Regions from separate parts of the Lactobacillus paragasseri genome, predicted to be linked through region 1. Evidence: riboswitches for the same ligand, from Rfam matches in the RefSeq annotation. Region 1 holds a riboswitch; the other holds the start of a gene.
The links. Region 1 has a riboswitch for magnesium ahead of LpgJCM5343_RS01025 (P-type ATPase actuator domain-containing protein). Riboswitches for the same ligand answer to the same signal wherever they lie in the genome.

Region 1 (7,575 bases):
AGCATGAATCAGCTTGCCACGTTCTTCCTGTGCAACCAAATCATCAGTGTCAGCAAGTTCAAATACTGTCTTTCCATCAAAATCTTTACCAGTTTTTTCATTATAGCGTTTAGCCATTGAAACCGGAGAAGCCAAGGCACTAAGTTGCTGACCATCAATAATCATAAAGCCAAACTCACCGCCATATAGATGAGCACCATGCCAAATTTGATTATTAATGATAATACTACCCCCAACGCCAGTTCCAATTACTAAAAATGCCATACTGCTGCAATCTTTAGCTGACCCGGCAACTAATTCAGCTAAAGCTGCACAATTTGCATCATTTTCAATACTTACTGGCAAGCCAAAGCGTTTTTCTAACTCAGGTACAATTTTGAAATTGTGAATATAAGGTAGGGCACTAGCACCTTCGATTACCCCAGTCTTTTTATTAACAGAACCAGGTGAAGAAATAGCTACACCATCAATTTTATTACTAGCTTTGATTTCGTTTACAGCATCAGTTAATTCTTCATAGAAAGTATCTAAATTATTAGGTGTATCAATCGTAAAGACCATTTTTAGTTTTTGGTTTATCCAAGTAGCGATCTTGATTGTTGTACCGCCAATATCAATTGCAATTAAGTTCATAATAAATATGTCCTCTCTTATTTATGTTGCTTTTATGCTAATTATATATGAAAGCGATGTTAATAAGTATATATTTTTCATGAACTATAAATAACGTTATCTGCTTTGCTATAATGAATACAGTTGATATAAAGGGGAAGAAACCATGAATACGCCATCATCAAGACAAGGAAATTTAACTAGGTATGCTGTTTATTTAGTTCTTTATTTGATAGTAGTTGGAGTAAAGAAATTAACATTATTAAATGATCAAGTAAATAAGATTGGATATTTTTTCTTTTTAATTTTTTCGCTGTTTGCCTTATATTTCTACATTAGGCAATTTAATCGCGAGCAACGGTTCTTTGAAAAAAAGCCAAGTATGCCTCTTTTAGCAGATTACGGATTTATTGTGGGAGTTTCGATCTTAGTGATTCTAGGAAGAATTTTTATTTCATATCTACAGGCTAAAGGAACGGTTCCGTTGATGAATTTTCAAGTAATTTATCAAAAGGGTGAGTGCAATCTCTTATTTTGGTTTTTCATTTTTTCAATCGGAATATTGATACCAGCGATGCAAGTGTATTTAACTACCGGCTTTTTCTTTAATTATGGTTTTAGAGCACAAAATATGACTAGCGGAATAGTTGGGATCATTTGTTCAGGTTTTTTCTTCGGAATTCTCAATTTTCAAACTTCATTTGCCTTGTTTATTATTAACAGTCTTTATGGGATGCTTCTTGCTTGGTCGTACCTATATTCACAGCGAATAATGATGCCAATTTATCTAGCAATTTTAAATGGAATTTTTATGGTTATCTTGGCATAACAAAAAGGAGGAACAAAAAGTTCCTCCTTTTTTAATATAAGCGGATAGCGTGAATCGAACCCGCATCTTCAGCTTGGGAAGCTGACATTTTACCATTAAACTATACCCGCGTAAGCAAAATGATTATATCATTTTTGTTAACGATGTGGCAACTGATGTCGAGCCAAATTATATTCTGAACGGTTAAGTAGAGAAGTGAAGTTTTGAAAGAGCCAGCGACGTAATTCGGATGGCTTTAAGACTAATGGCATGCGTTCATGAACAGGAAGAACGGTACTGTTAGCAGCAGTTGTTACCATTGAAAAATCGTCGCCTTGATAAATGCCAGCGATTAAAGTCATTGGTTCTTCTTTAGCAGTAAAAGAAGAGTGTTCATGGTAGGTCTTATTATTTGAAGCAAGGTAAGTTTGTTTACTGCTTTCCCAAAATTCATTGGCTAAGATAATGCAGCGCTGCCGAGCAAATGAGTTGTCCCACATTGATGGTTTTTCTTCATAAAAACGTTCTATGCGAGCGTTGTAAAGAACACGATTCTTTTGAAAAGGGCTCGGATAGCCCCATTTCTTTTCAACGAGTTTTAATTCGTTGTTGCTGTAAAGCATTACTAAGGATGAAGATTTAGGATAGATTTGCGTGACAGCAGAAAATTTTTCTTCAATGTTTTTAGGTACAATCAGTGGTAATTTTAAATCAGTTGTCAAGTAAGTCTTAATTTCTTTAAGAGAGGGCATTGCATAGTGGCTACACATGATTTTTCATTCTTTCTAGTTTGATTAGTTCTTTCAATTTAATTCTAGCAATTTTTGAGTAAGTTTAAACGAATAAGGTTTTTTGCTAGAATTGGAGGTAAAGCTAAAGATTAACAAATATTGGAGAAAATTATGACGAAAGAAATTTTATTAACTGGAGATAGACCAACTGGTAAGCTTCACATTGGTCACTATATTGGGTCCTTAAAAAATCGTGTTAAGTTACAAAATGAAGGTAAATATGAGCCTTATATTATGATTGCGGATACGCAAGCCTTAACTGATAACGCAAGAGATCCTGAAAAAATTAAAAATAGTTTGATTCAAGTAGCTTTAGACTACTTAGCTGTTGGTTTAGATCCTGAAAAGTCTACTATTTATGTTCAATCGCAAATTCCCGCTTTGTTTGAGTTAACTGCATATTACATGGATTTAGTAACAGTTGCACGTCTAGAAAGAAATCCAACTGTTAAAACTGAAATTAAGCAAAAGAACTTCAAGGATTCAATTCCCGTAGGATTTTTAAACTATCCGGTTTCTCAAGCAGCAGATATTACTGCTTTTAAGGCAACAGTGGTCCCAGTTGGGGATGATCAAGAACCAATGCTTGAACAAACTCGTGAAATAGTACGTACTTTTAATCGGGTTTATAACACTGATATCTTAGTTGAGCCAAAGGGCTACTTCCCACCAAAGGGTCAAGGAAGACTTCCAGGATTAGATGGAAATGCCAAAATGTCTAAATCATTAGGAAATGCAATCTATTTATCTGATGATGCAAAGACTGTTCAAAAGAAAGTAATGTCCATGTACACTGATCCAAACCACATCCACGTGGAAGATCCAGGACAAGTTGAAGGAAATACTGTCTTTACTTATCTTGATGTGTTTGCACCAGACAAGGATAAAGTGGCTGAACTTAAAGAACAATACCAAAAAGGTGGCCTGGGCGACGTTAAAATTAAGCGCTACTTAAATAAGGTTCTCGAAGAAGAGCTTGGACCAATCAGAGAACGTCGTGAAAAGTTTGCTCAAAATCCAGACGCTGTTTATGAAATGCTACTAGAAGGATCAAAGAAGGCAAATAAAGTTGCTAACCAAACTTTAAAAGAAGTTAGAGAAGCAATTGGTTTAAATTATTTTGACAGATTAAATAAATAATTTAAAGAGGGTAAGAACAATGACAAGAGACAGGATTCCGTGGAAGCAATATTTTATGATGCAGGCTTTAGTTATTGCACAACGTTCTACCTGTGATCGTGCCTTAGTTGGAAGTGTATTAGTTAAAGATGACCGGATGATTGCGACCGGATATAATGGTAGTGTTTCGGGACAGCCTCATTGTGATGATGTTGGTCATTTGATGGTGGATGGACACTGCGTAAGAACGATTCACTCTGAAATGAATGCCTTAATTCAATGTGCAAAAAATGGTATTTCCACTGAAGGTACTGAAATTTACGTTACTTATTTTCCTTGCTTTAATTGTAGCAAGTGCTTAGTGCAAGCTGGCATTAAGAAAATTAACTATTATTATGATTATCATGATAATCCTTTAGCCTTAAAACTATTGCGTGAAAAAGGTGTTGCAATTGAACAAGTAACACTTGATCATAAATACGTTCAAAGCTTAGCAGACAGGCTAGAGAAGGCTGACAATGAAAAATAAAATTATTGGTTTGGTGTCACTGCTTATTTGTTTATTAACGTTGACTGCTAGCACCAAGTCTTTTGTTAGTGATCCGCAAGGATTATTTGATAATCAGACAAAAGAACTTGTTAATCAGAAAAATGAGAGTTATCAAAAGACTAAAACTAAACCTGAAATTCGCCTTTTAAGCTTAAAAGACAGCAATGATTTAAATCGAATTCAGCCACTAAAGAATCAGATAATTATTGCTGTTGCTCTTCAAAACAAAAAGAAAAATGTTCAAATTATTGTCGGTAAGAATTATCAAGATCCTTTAACTCAAAGTAAATGTGGCAATATTGTTCGTTATGCGGGGAATAAATTAAGAAGTGAAAAGGCAGCAACTTTTAATTCCGGAATTCGATTAGTGTTTAATGCTTGCGCTACTTTGGTTGCCCAAAAAGATAAGCTGTCTTATGATAAAAATTCGCTAACACAAGATGAACTGCAAAAAATAGATCATCCACAGAGTGTAAACTTGGTTTGGGGATTAGTAATTGCAGCTTTAATCAGTTTCGGACTAGTTCTATTTAAGAGTTTTCGAAAAAAGAAGTAGGGACTTGACTAATTCTTAGTTAGCCGTTAAAGTATCAATAGAAATTAAATATTAGAGCAAATAAACTGTTAGGTGAGACTCCTACGTGAACATATGCTGTCGCCCAGCAACATCCAGAGATGCCAACGGGTCAAACAGGGATCGTCGATATAAGGCCCTCCCCAGCCAGCTAGTTATGTTAAATAACCTTACGTCACGTAGTGTTAAAACTGAACGACGAGTATAAAAATCGCTTGGATTTGAGCCGATGCAGTTTTTGCATCGGTCTTTTTGTTTGTTTGCTAGGTTCTTAAGAAAGGATGTTGAAGATGTTCAAAATCAACACTTCCGGCACAAGAAATACTACAGACACCAAGCTGGTGCGCCGGATTGCATGCGAAGATAAGTTTGCGACGCTGCAACGATTAAAAACCTCAATTAGCGGCCTTCAAAGTAAAGATGCGAGGCAACGCTTAGCAAAATACGGATCTAATGAAATAATAATTAAACATGATAAGACAAAACTTCACTATTTGTTAAAGGCTTTTATAACTCCTTTTTCCCTTGTTCTGCTTTTTTTAGCAATTGTAGCAATTTTTTTAAATTCCTCTCAACATACTCTTAACCTAAGTCCAGCAATTTTTGTTTTAGCAATTTTATTTATTTCAGCCATTTTAACTGCTATGCAAAATATTCGTATTAATACTAATATTCAAAATTTGATAAATCGAATTTCTAGAACAACTCAAGTAATGCGTGATTGTGAACCACAGCAACTTTTAACCCGTGATCTAACAATTGGAGATGTGGTACTACTTAAAGCTGGAGATATTGTTCCAGCTGACGTTAAATTACTGAAAAGTAATGATTTAGAGTGCTCATTACTTGGTGAAGAAGACACTGTGAAAAAGAGTGCTACTAATTACACTGGTAAAAATAATAACTTAGATTATGCTAATATTTTATATGCAGGCACAATTATTCTTTCAGGTTCAGGCATTGGCGTTATCTTTGCGACTGGTAAAGAAACTGTTTTTGGAAAGGTAGTTCAAAATCTTTCTAAGATTAATCTAGAGAACCATCTCTTTAATTCTAGTATGAAAAAATTAACCAAAATCTTTTTAACATTAATTCTAGTTATTGTTCCAGTTGTTTTGCTAATTAATGAAATAATGCGCGGTAATTGGGAGAATGCTTTAATTTTTGCTGTAGCAATTACTATTGGCATAACGGCTGAGGTAATGCCAACAGCTATTGTAAATAACTTGGTAAAAGCCAATATCGATATGCCTAGGATTCGAGCGACATATGACAATTAATTATCTAAATAATTTATAGGAATTCCGTATTTTATAGAATTCCTTTTTTTAATGTACAAATTAAGTCCTACATGCTATGTTATACTAGCAATTAAAAGACTTATGAGAGGAAGAATAAAGATGGCTGAAAAGAAAACTTTCTATATTACTACACCTATTTATTATCCATCTGGAAAATTAACTATCGGTAATGCTTATACTACGATTGCTGCTGATACAATGACTCGCTACAAAAAATCTCGCGGTTTTGATACCTTCTTTTTAACAGGTACTGATGAACACGGTTTGAAGATTGAACAAAAAGCTGAAGCACAGGGTATTAAACCTCAAGAATTTGTAGACAAGATGGCAGCTTCTTATAAAGAGTTATGGAAGATGTTAGATGTTTCTTACGATCGCTTTATTAGGACAACTGATGAAGACCACGTTAAGGCTGTTCAAAAGATTTTTGAAAAGTTGTTAAAGCAAGGCGATATTTATTTAGGCGAATATACTGGCTGGTATTCAGTTGAAGATGAAGAATACTTTACTGAATCACAACTTGCTGAAGTTTATAAAGATGATAATGGTAATGTTATTGGCGGTAAAGCTCCGTCAGGCCACGAAGTTCGTTTGGTTAAAGAACCTTCATACTTCTTTAGAATGAGTAAATATGCTGATCGTCTTTTACAGTATTATAAGGATCATCCAGACTTTATTTTGCCTCACTCTCGTGAAAAGGAAATGATAAATAACTTTATCAAACCAGGTCTTGAAGATCTTTCAGTAACTCGTACAACAGTTGACTGGGGAATTCCTGTACCAAGCGATCCTAAGCACGTAGTTTATGTTTGGATTGATGCACTTTCTAACTATATTACTGCCCTAGGTTATGGCTCAGATGATGATTCATTATTTAAGAAATACTGGCCAGCTGATGTTCATTTAGTAGGTAAGGAAATTGTGCGTTTCCATACAATTTATTGGCCAATTATGTTAATGGCATTAGGCTTGCCACTTCCTAAGCAAATCTTCGGCCATGGCTGGGTTTTAATGAAAGACGGTAAAATGTCTAAATCTAAAGGTAATGCCGTTTATCCAGAAATGATTGTTAAACGCTATGGATTAGACGCTCTTCGTTACTACTTGATGCGTGCAATTCCATTTGGTTCAGATGGTATTTTTACTCCTGAAGATTTCGTTGAGAGAGTTAACTTTGATTTAGCTAATGACTTGGGTAACTTGCTAAATAGAACTGTTTCAATGATTAACCAATACCAAGATGGTCAAGTTGCACCAGTTGCAGCAGAACAAGATGAATTTGCTCAAGACTTGATGAAGACAGCTAAGGAAACAATTGCTGAATATCAAAAACAAATGGACGCTCTTCACTTCTCTCAAGCTCTAGATAGTGTTTGGAAGCTTATTTCTCGTGCAAATAAATACATTGATGAGACTACTCCTTGGACTTTGAATAAAGAGGGCAAGAGCGAAGAATTATCTAAAGTAATGTCTAATTTAGCTGAAAGTCTTCGTTTAGTTGCTATTTTAATTGCACCAGTAATGACTCAAAGTCCAGTTAAGATGTTTGAACAACTTGGTCTTGACTGGAATAATGAGGAACAAAAGAAACTTGAATTTGGCGGCTTTGACTGGAATGTTAAAGTAACTGAAAAACCAACTCCAATCTTCCCAAGACTTAAGAATGATGTTGAAGTTAAATACATTAAGGAAGAAATGAAGAAGGCAAAACTAAAGAAGAAGACTAGAAGCCAGCAAAAAGAAGAAAAGCATATCACCATTGATGACTTTGACAAGGTTAAGATTCAAGTTGGTCAAATTTTATCAGTAGAACCAGTAAA
Region 2 (7,575 bases), 790 kb from region 1:
AGCAACATCTGCCGCTTTCATTGCAGGAGCATCATTGATTCCATCTCCCATATAAGCTACGGTATGACCATCTTGTCTAAGTAAGTCAATAATCTGAGCTTTTTGTTGTGGAGATAATTTTACAAAAACATCGCATGCTTGCACCATTTGTTTTAATTCAGCGTCAGTCTTATTTTCAAGGTCTTTTCCCTGATAAACTCGATCAATATTTAAACCTACTTGCTTCCCTACATTTCGCGTAACTGCTTCATTATCTCCAGTTAAAATTTTGACTGTAATGCCATCTTCTTTTAAGGCAGTCAATGCTGCCTTAGCACTGTCTTTTGGTGGATCTAAAAATGCTAAAAATCCAACTAAGATTAATTCATTCTCATCATCAATGCTAAATTCACCAACAGGAGCTGGATTCTTTTTATATCCTAAAAGAACAACACGTAAACCATCCTGATTCATCTCATCAATTTCAGTTAAAATTTTCTGACGTTGATCTTCATCAAGTGGACTTATTGCACCATCTATTTCTACTCTGTTAGAACAAGCAAGCATTTCTTCAGCAGCACCTTTAGTTACCAAAATATGTTCGTATTGCTGGTTCATAACGACAACGCTCATACGTCTTCTCTTAAAATCAAAAGGTATTTCATCAATCTTTTGGTAGTTTTGGTTAATTTTCTTTGTATCTAGTTCTCCTTGAGCAGCATCAATAACTGCTTTATCAATTAAATCTTTCATCCCTGTTTGATAATAACTATTCAAGTATGAAAGCTCTAATACTTTTGGCTTTTCTTCTAAGTTTAAATTATAGTGTCGTTCTAAAACCACTTTATCTTGTGTTAAGGTACCAGTCTTATCAGTGCAAAGAATATCAGCTGAGCCAAAGTTTTGGATTGAATTCATTCTTTTAACAATGGTTTCATGCTTAGCCATTTCAACAGACCCCTTAACTAAATTGCTGGTCACAATAACTGGCAACATTTCTGGCGTTAAACCAACAGCCGTTGCAATAGCAAAAATTAAGGCATTTAGCCAATCGCCTTTAGTTAAACCATTAATCAAAAACACTAGTGGTGCAATTACAGCTGTCATGATTAGTAATATTTTAGAAACATTTTTAATTCCAATGTCAAAAGTTGTCTCTTTGTTTTTATTCTGAATAAGAGTACGGGCCAGATTTCCAAAAACGGTTTTATCACCTGTAGCAAAAACGACGCCCATTCCAGAACCAGAAACAATATTTGTTCCTTCATAAAGGATATTTGGATAATCTAAGTAATTATCACTTTCTTTTGGCTTCTGATCTGCCATCTTTTCAACTGGACTTGACTCTCCATTTAATGAGCTCGCTGAACAAAATAAGTCTTTACTCTTTAACAAATACATATCTGCTGGCACTAAATCTCCAGCAGATAAATTAATAATATCACCAACTACTACATCTTTAGTTGGTAATTCCTTATCTTCGCCAGCTCGTTTAACATTTGTAGTTACAGAAACCATATTTAGCAATGAGTCAACCGCATCACTTGTTTTTACATTTTGAATAAAACTAGTAATTCCTGAAATCAGAACCATCATAATCATGATAATTACGGTACTCAAATCTTTTTGATCAGCTGGCACAAAAACATAGTTAGTTAAAAAAGATAAACCTGCTAAAAATAACAACACACCAGTAAAAGGTGTCATAAAAGCATCGATTAAAAAATGTAATTTTGGATGATGTTCTTTATTCGAGACCTCATTTAAGCCATCTTGCTCCAAGCGTTGTTTTGCTTGAACAGGATTTAATCCATTAATTGTTGTATGCAATTGCTTTAAGACTTCATTTTTTTCTTGTCTAGCAATTTGTTTAGCCAAAGTCGCATTAGTTACTACGCGATCTTTAGAGTTGAATTTTAACATAGTAATCTCTCCCTCTAAAAAATCGGCAAACAAACAAAAAGACCAACGCAAAAACTGCATTGGTCTTAATTTAGCGATTTATACTCGTCGTTCAGTTTTAACACTACGTAACGTGAAGTTTTTCAACTAGCTGATTGGGAAAAGCCTTAAGTCAACAATTCCTGTTTAACCCGTTGGCATCTCTAGATGTTGCTGGGCATCAGCGTATATTTACGTAGGAGTCTCACCTAACAGTTCATTTGCTTCTTTATTCAATTAACGGTTAATAGATTAAACAATTATTCTTTATTATTCAAGCATGTTTATAAATTCTTTACTTTTACTCTAAATCCATACATCAAATAATTAATCTAAGTTAAATTGTTTTAGATAATTAGTTAAATACTCTACAGTTAAACTTTGCGGATCTTTAATTAATTCTAGTGGTTGGCCTTGCGCTACAATACGACCACCATTTTCACCACCTCGTGGTCCCAGATCTAGCATATAATCTGCATTAACAACTAAATTCAGGTCATGTGTAATCGTAATAATAGTTGCACCTTGATCAAGCAATTTTTGCATGACTTCAACTAGGACTTTAACATCCAGGGGATGCAGACCAATTGTTGGTTCATCAAAGACAAATAAAGTATCGTCTTGCTTATGACTTAAGTGAGTCACTAATTTTAAACGCTGTGCTTCTCCACCAGATAAAGTTGGCGTACTTTCACCTAAGTGCAGGTAATCTAAACCAACTTCTTTAAGCAACTGCAAATCACGTTCAATCTTTGGCACACGCTTAAAAACAGGAATCGCTTCGTTAACATCAAGATTCAAAACATCCACAATTGACATATCATGCCACTTTATCTTTTGAATTCCAAGATTATAGCGGTCGCCATGACAAGTTGGACAAGTTTGCTGCATATCAGGCAAGAATTGAATATCTAAAGTAACAATTCCTGTTCCGCCACAAGTTGGACAAGCACCTTCTTTATTGTTGTAAGAAAAATAGCTTGGCGTATAATGTTTTTCTTTAGCCAAAGACTGTTTTGCAAAAAGTTTACGCAAATTATCCATAATTGAGGTATAAGTTGCAACTGTTGAACGCGTACTCTTGCCAATTGGTGAAGCATCCACGCTAACCACATTATTAATTGGACAATCAAAATTCTTAATTTGTTTAGGTAGTGGTTCACTTTTATCTTGTGCCTTAATTGCAGGAACTAATGAATCTAAAATCAAACTAGTTTTTCCAGCTCCAGAGAAGCCTGTCACACTAGTTAATTGATTCAAAGGAATACCTGCTTGAACATCTTTCAAGTTGAAGTAATCTTCTACTTCAAAACTAATTTGATCTGAATTAACCTGATCGCTAACTTTTCTAGCCATTAAATGTGCTTTTCCATTTAAATATGGTGCAATTAGTGACTGCTTATCTTTCTTAATTTCTTCAGGACTGTCTTGATCTAAAATTTGACCACCTTGTTCACCTGAACCTGGACCAATTTCAATAATCTCATCAGCAGCTTTAATAATATCAACGTTGTGATCAACAACTACTAAAGAATTACCCTGATCAACTAATTTGCGCAAAACTTTAATTAAGCCATCAACGTTAGCTGGATGCAAGCCAATCGACGGTTCATCTAAGACATATAAAACGCCAGTTGTTTCTGTACGTAGTGTTCTCGCTAATTGAATTCTCTGAAGTTCACCAGTTGATAAAGTGTTGCCAGCTCGCTCCATAGTTAAATAATCTAGTCCTAAATCAAGCAGCGGCTGCAGATTATTAAGAAATTCATTGATCAAAGAGCTAGCCATTTTATGCATATCTTCAGGCAATTTTGCTAATACTTCCTTACTCCAAGCTGGCAAATCCCCTAGCTGCATTTGCTCGACTTGATAAATATTTTTACCATTAACTAACTGCTTCAAAAGTTCTGGACGAAGACGCGTACCATGACAAACTGGACAAGTTGAATAAGTGAAAAATTCTGCAATTCTCTTTTGTGCACGTTCACTTTTACTGCTTTTAGCTGAGCGCAACACAGCCTGATGAGCATTTTCATACAATGCATTAAAATCATGGAAAACTCGACCAGTTCCAGACAAAAAGTCCATCTTATATTTTTTCTCAGGACCATTTAAGACAAAATCTTTTTCTTTATCCGTTAAATCCTTATAAGGAATATCAATCCTTACTCCAGCATGTTGAGCTACGCTTGGCATAAAGTTTCTTCCTGGCAAGCTCCATGAAGCAACTGCTCCGTCCTCAATTGATAAATTAGGATCAGCAATTAGTTTACTATCATCAAGCTGACGAACTTTTCCAGTTCCACCACATTCTTGACAAGCACCATCAGAATTAAAAGCAAAATCTTCAGCGCTTGGTACATAAAACTTAACACCGCATGTTGGACAAGTAATTTGTCCCATTTCTTCACCTGACTTAGACATAGCTTCCGCGATATCTAAACTTGGAGCTACGCGGTGACCGTTAGGACAAACTGGCGAACCTAATCTTGAAAAAATCAAACGCAAAACATTAAAAGTCTCGGTCGTTGTCCCAACAGTTGCTCGTTCATTTGGAATACTTGGACGCTGGCGCAAAGCTAAAGCAGACGGAATATGTTTAACCGAAGTAACGTCAGCTTGTGCACCTTGTTTAATTCGCCGACGCATGTAAGTAGACAGTGCATCTAAATATCGTCTTGAGCCCTCTTCATATAAAATTCCCATTGCTAAAGAAGACTTACCTGAACCAGACAAGCCTGAAATAGCAACAAATTTATGAAGTGGAATATTTACATCAATATTTTTTAAATTATGGACTCTTGCACCTTTAATTTCTATTTGAGTTGGTAATTCCAAATTAAACTCCTATCTAAAGCTTCAATTTCTTCTTTATTTTAAAATTTTATATGCTAAAATACCATTTTTTATTAAACCAAGTTTCTCAATGTTTAAGCCAATATTGAACTGCCACAAGTCATTGCCAATTTTTAAATTATTTTCTTTGGTATATTTTCTAATTGTAGCTAATCCCTTTTTCAATTCCTGCACCAGTATTTTCCACCTTAACAATCAAGTAATTGCCATCATTTTAACTAATAATCGGGATGTTGACTTTTTGATTGTATGATTTTTTTAATAATTCTAAAACCGGAATTGGCATAGGTATTAGCTTTTGCCTGAGGTAAATCCGTGATAAATCCAGATAAGTTCTTATTGGCCATAACCCCTGTACCAAGTTCTTGATAAAACTGATTACATGAAGAGGCAATTTCTGCTTCAGAACAATCAGCCTTAGGATCCGAACACCAAAAGTCGTGATCAGGTAAAAAACATTCTTTCACAACATAAAAATCGACATCAGTTAGTTGAAAGTTGTCATTTTCTTTTTGACGCAAAATAGCTAGGAGTTGCTTTAAATTTTGGATACGAAGTTCGATCTTATTCTTTAAAGAAATTAATTTTTTATTCAAGGCATCCCTGCTAGAACCACCCAAATAATCTTTAATTTCTTCTACCGAAAATCCTAAATCACGTAATCCCAAGATAAAACCAATTTGATAGAGTGGCTCATAACTATAGTAGCGATAACCAGTTTCTTCGATCTTCATTGGCTTAAAGACATCTTTTTGATCATAAAATATCAAAGTTCGTCTGGTAGTGCCTGCAAGTTTAGCAAATTCAGAAATTGATAATAATTTATCATTGGCCACTCTCAACATTCCTTTCTTAATTATTCTCTATAAATAAAATAAACTGTGACGCGAGGTTACAGTCAAGGGATTTAATTTATTAAACCATTTTCAAATCTATTTACTCTCCCCAAGCGTAAAATATAGATAAGAGAAAACATTACTAGAAAGGAAAATCATCTATGGAATCTGCACTATATCCAATTCAAAATAAATATCGGTTTAACACTTTAATGAATGGCACTTGGCAATTTGAAACTGATCCTAACTCTGTTGGTCTTGACGAGGGATGGAATAAAGAGTTGCCTGATCCTGAAGAAATGCCTGTACCAGGTACGTTTGCAGAATTAACTACTAAGCGAGACCGTAAATACTATACTGGAGACTTTTGGTATCAAAAAGACTTCTTTATTCCTTCATTTCTAAAGAAGAAAGAACTTTATATCCGTTTTGGTTCGGTTACTCATCGCGCAAAAGTATTTATTAATGGACATGAAGTCGGTCAACATGAAGGTGGTTTTTTACCATTTCAAGTAAAAATTTCAAATTATATTAATTACGACCAAACTAATCGTGTAACTGTTTTAGTCAATAACGAATTATCTGAAAAAGCTATTCCTTGCGGCACCGAAGAAATCTTAGATAACGGTCAAAAACTTGCTCAACCTTATTTTGATTTCTTCAATTATTCTGGCATTATGCGGAATGTCTGGCTCTTAGCACTTCCTCAAAGCCAAATCACTAATTTTAAACTAAATTATCAATTAGCAAATAATAAGGCAACAATTACCTACAATATCGAGGCAAATAATAATGCTGAATTTAAAGTAACACTTTTCGATAATCAAAAAGAAGTAGCGTGTGCTACTTCTAAAAATACTAGTAGTTTAACAATTAAGAATCCGCACCTTTGGAGTCCAAACGATCCGTATTCATACAAAATAAAGATTGAAATGCTCGAAGACGGAAAAACAGTTGACGAATACACAGATAAAATTGGTATCCGCACAGTTAAAATTGTGAATGATAAAATCTTGCTCAATAATCACCCAATTTATTTAAAAGGCTTTGGCAAGCACGAAGATTTTAATGTTTTAGGCAAAGCAGTTAACGAAAGCATTATCAAACGCGACTACGAATGCATGAAATGGATTGGCGCTAACTGTTTTAGAAGCAGTCACTATCCTTACGCCGAAGAATGGTATCAATATGCCGATAAATATGGCTTTTTAATTATTGATGAAGTACCCGCTGTTGGTCTTAATCGTTCAATAACTAACTTTCTTAATGTAACTAATTCTAATCAGTCGCACTTTTTTGCTTCGAAAACTGTGCCTGAATTAAAAAAGGTCCATGAACAAGAAATAAAAGAAATGATCGATCGCGACCAGCGTCACCCTTCAGTGATTGCCTGGAGTTTATTCAATGAACCAGAATCAACTACTCAAGAATCCTATGACTATTTCAAAGATATTTTTGCCTTTGCGAGAAAATTGGATCCACAAAATCGTCCTTATACTGGAACTTTAGTTATGGGTAGCGGTCCAAAAGTGGATAAGCTTCACCCACTTTGTGACTTTGTCTGCTTAAACCGTTATTATGGTTGGTACGTTGCTGGTGGTCCTGAAATCGTTAATGCTAAAAAGATGCTGGAAGATGAACTAGACGGCTGGCAAAACTTAAAGCTTAATAAACCATTTGTCTTTACTGAGTTTGGCGCTGATACATTATCTTCTTCTCATCGCCTTCCAGATGAAATGTGGAGCCAAGAATATCAAAATGAATATTATCAAATGTATTTTGATATATTTAAGAAATATCCATTTATTTGTGGCGAATTAGTTTGGAACTTTGCTGACTTTAAGACGAGTGAAGGAATCATGCGTGTTGGTGGTAACGATAAAGGAATTTTTACTCGCGATCGTGAACCTAAAGATATTGCCTTTACCTTGAAAAAGAGATGGCAACAATTAAATTAATATTT

Region 2: it holds a riboswitch for magnesium, as region 1 does, so the genes downstream of both, mgtA (magnesium-translocating P-type ATPase) here and LpgJCM5343_RS01025 (P-type ATPase actuator domain-containing protein) in region 1, are expected to answer to the same signal.

Annotation. Positions count from the first base shown of each region.
Region 1 is NZ_AP018549.1:236,081-243,655, forward strand. Features, by position in the region: gene LpgJCM5343_RS00990 (ROK family protein) at 1-633, opposite strand, end outside; gene LpgJCM5343_RS00995 (CPBP family intramembrane glutamic endopeptidase) at 779-1,441, shown strand; tRNA gene LpgJCM5343_RS01000 (tRNA-Gly) at 1,481-1,551, opposite strand; gene LpgJCM5343_RS01005 (SOS response-associated peptidase family protein) at 1,579-2,190, opposite strand; gene trpS (tryptophan--tRNA ligase) at 2,323-3,351, shown strand; gene LpgJCM5343_RS01015 (deoxycytidylate deaminase) at 3,371-3,859, shown strand; gene LpgJCM5343_RS01020 (TPM domain-containing protein) at 3,849-4,436, shown strand; M-box (ykoK) riboswitch at 4,494-4,665, shown strand; gene LpgJCM5343_RS01025 (P-type ATPase actuator domain-containing protein) at 4,736-5,734, shown strand; gene metG (methionine--tRNA ligase) at 5,855-7,575, shown strand, end outside.
Region 2 is NZ_AP018549.1:1,025,706-1,033,280, forward strand. Features, by position in the region: gene mgtA (magnesium-translocating P-type ATPase) at 1-1,902, opposite strand, end outside; M-box (ykoK) riboswitch at 1,978-2,144, opposite strand; gene LpgJCM5343_RS05010 (excinuclease ABC subunit UvrA) at 2,248-4,758, opposite strand; gene LpgJCM5343_RS09450 (hypothetical protein) at 4,792-4,950, opposite strand; gene LpgJCM5343_RS05015 (MerR family transcriptional regulator) at 4,995-5,612, opposite strand; gene uidA (beta-glucuronidase) at 5,774-7,570, shown strand.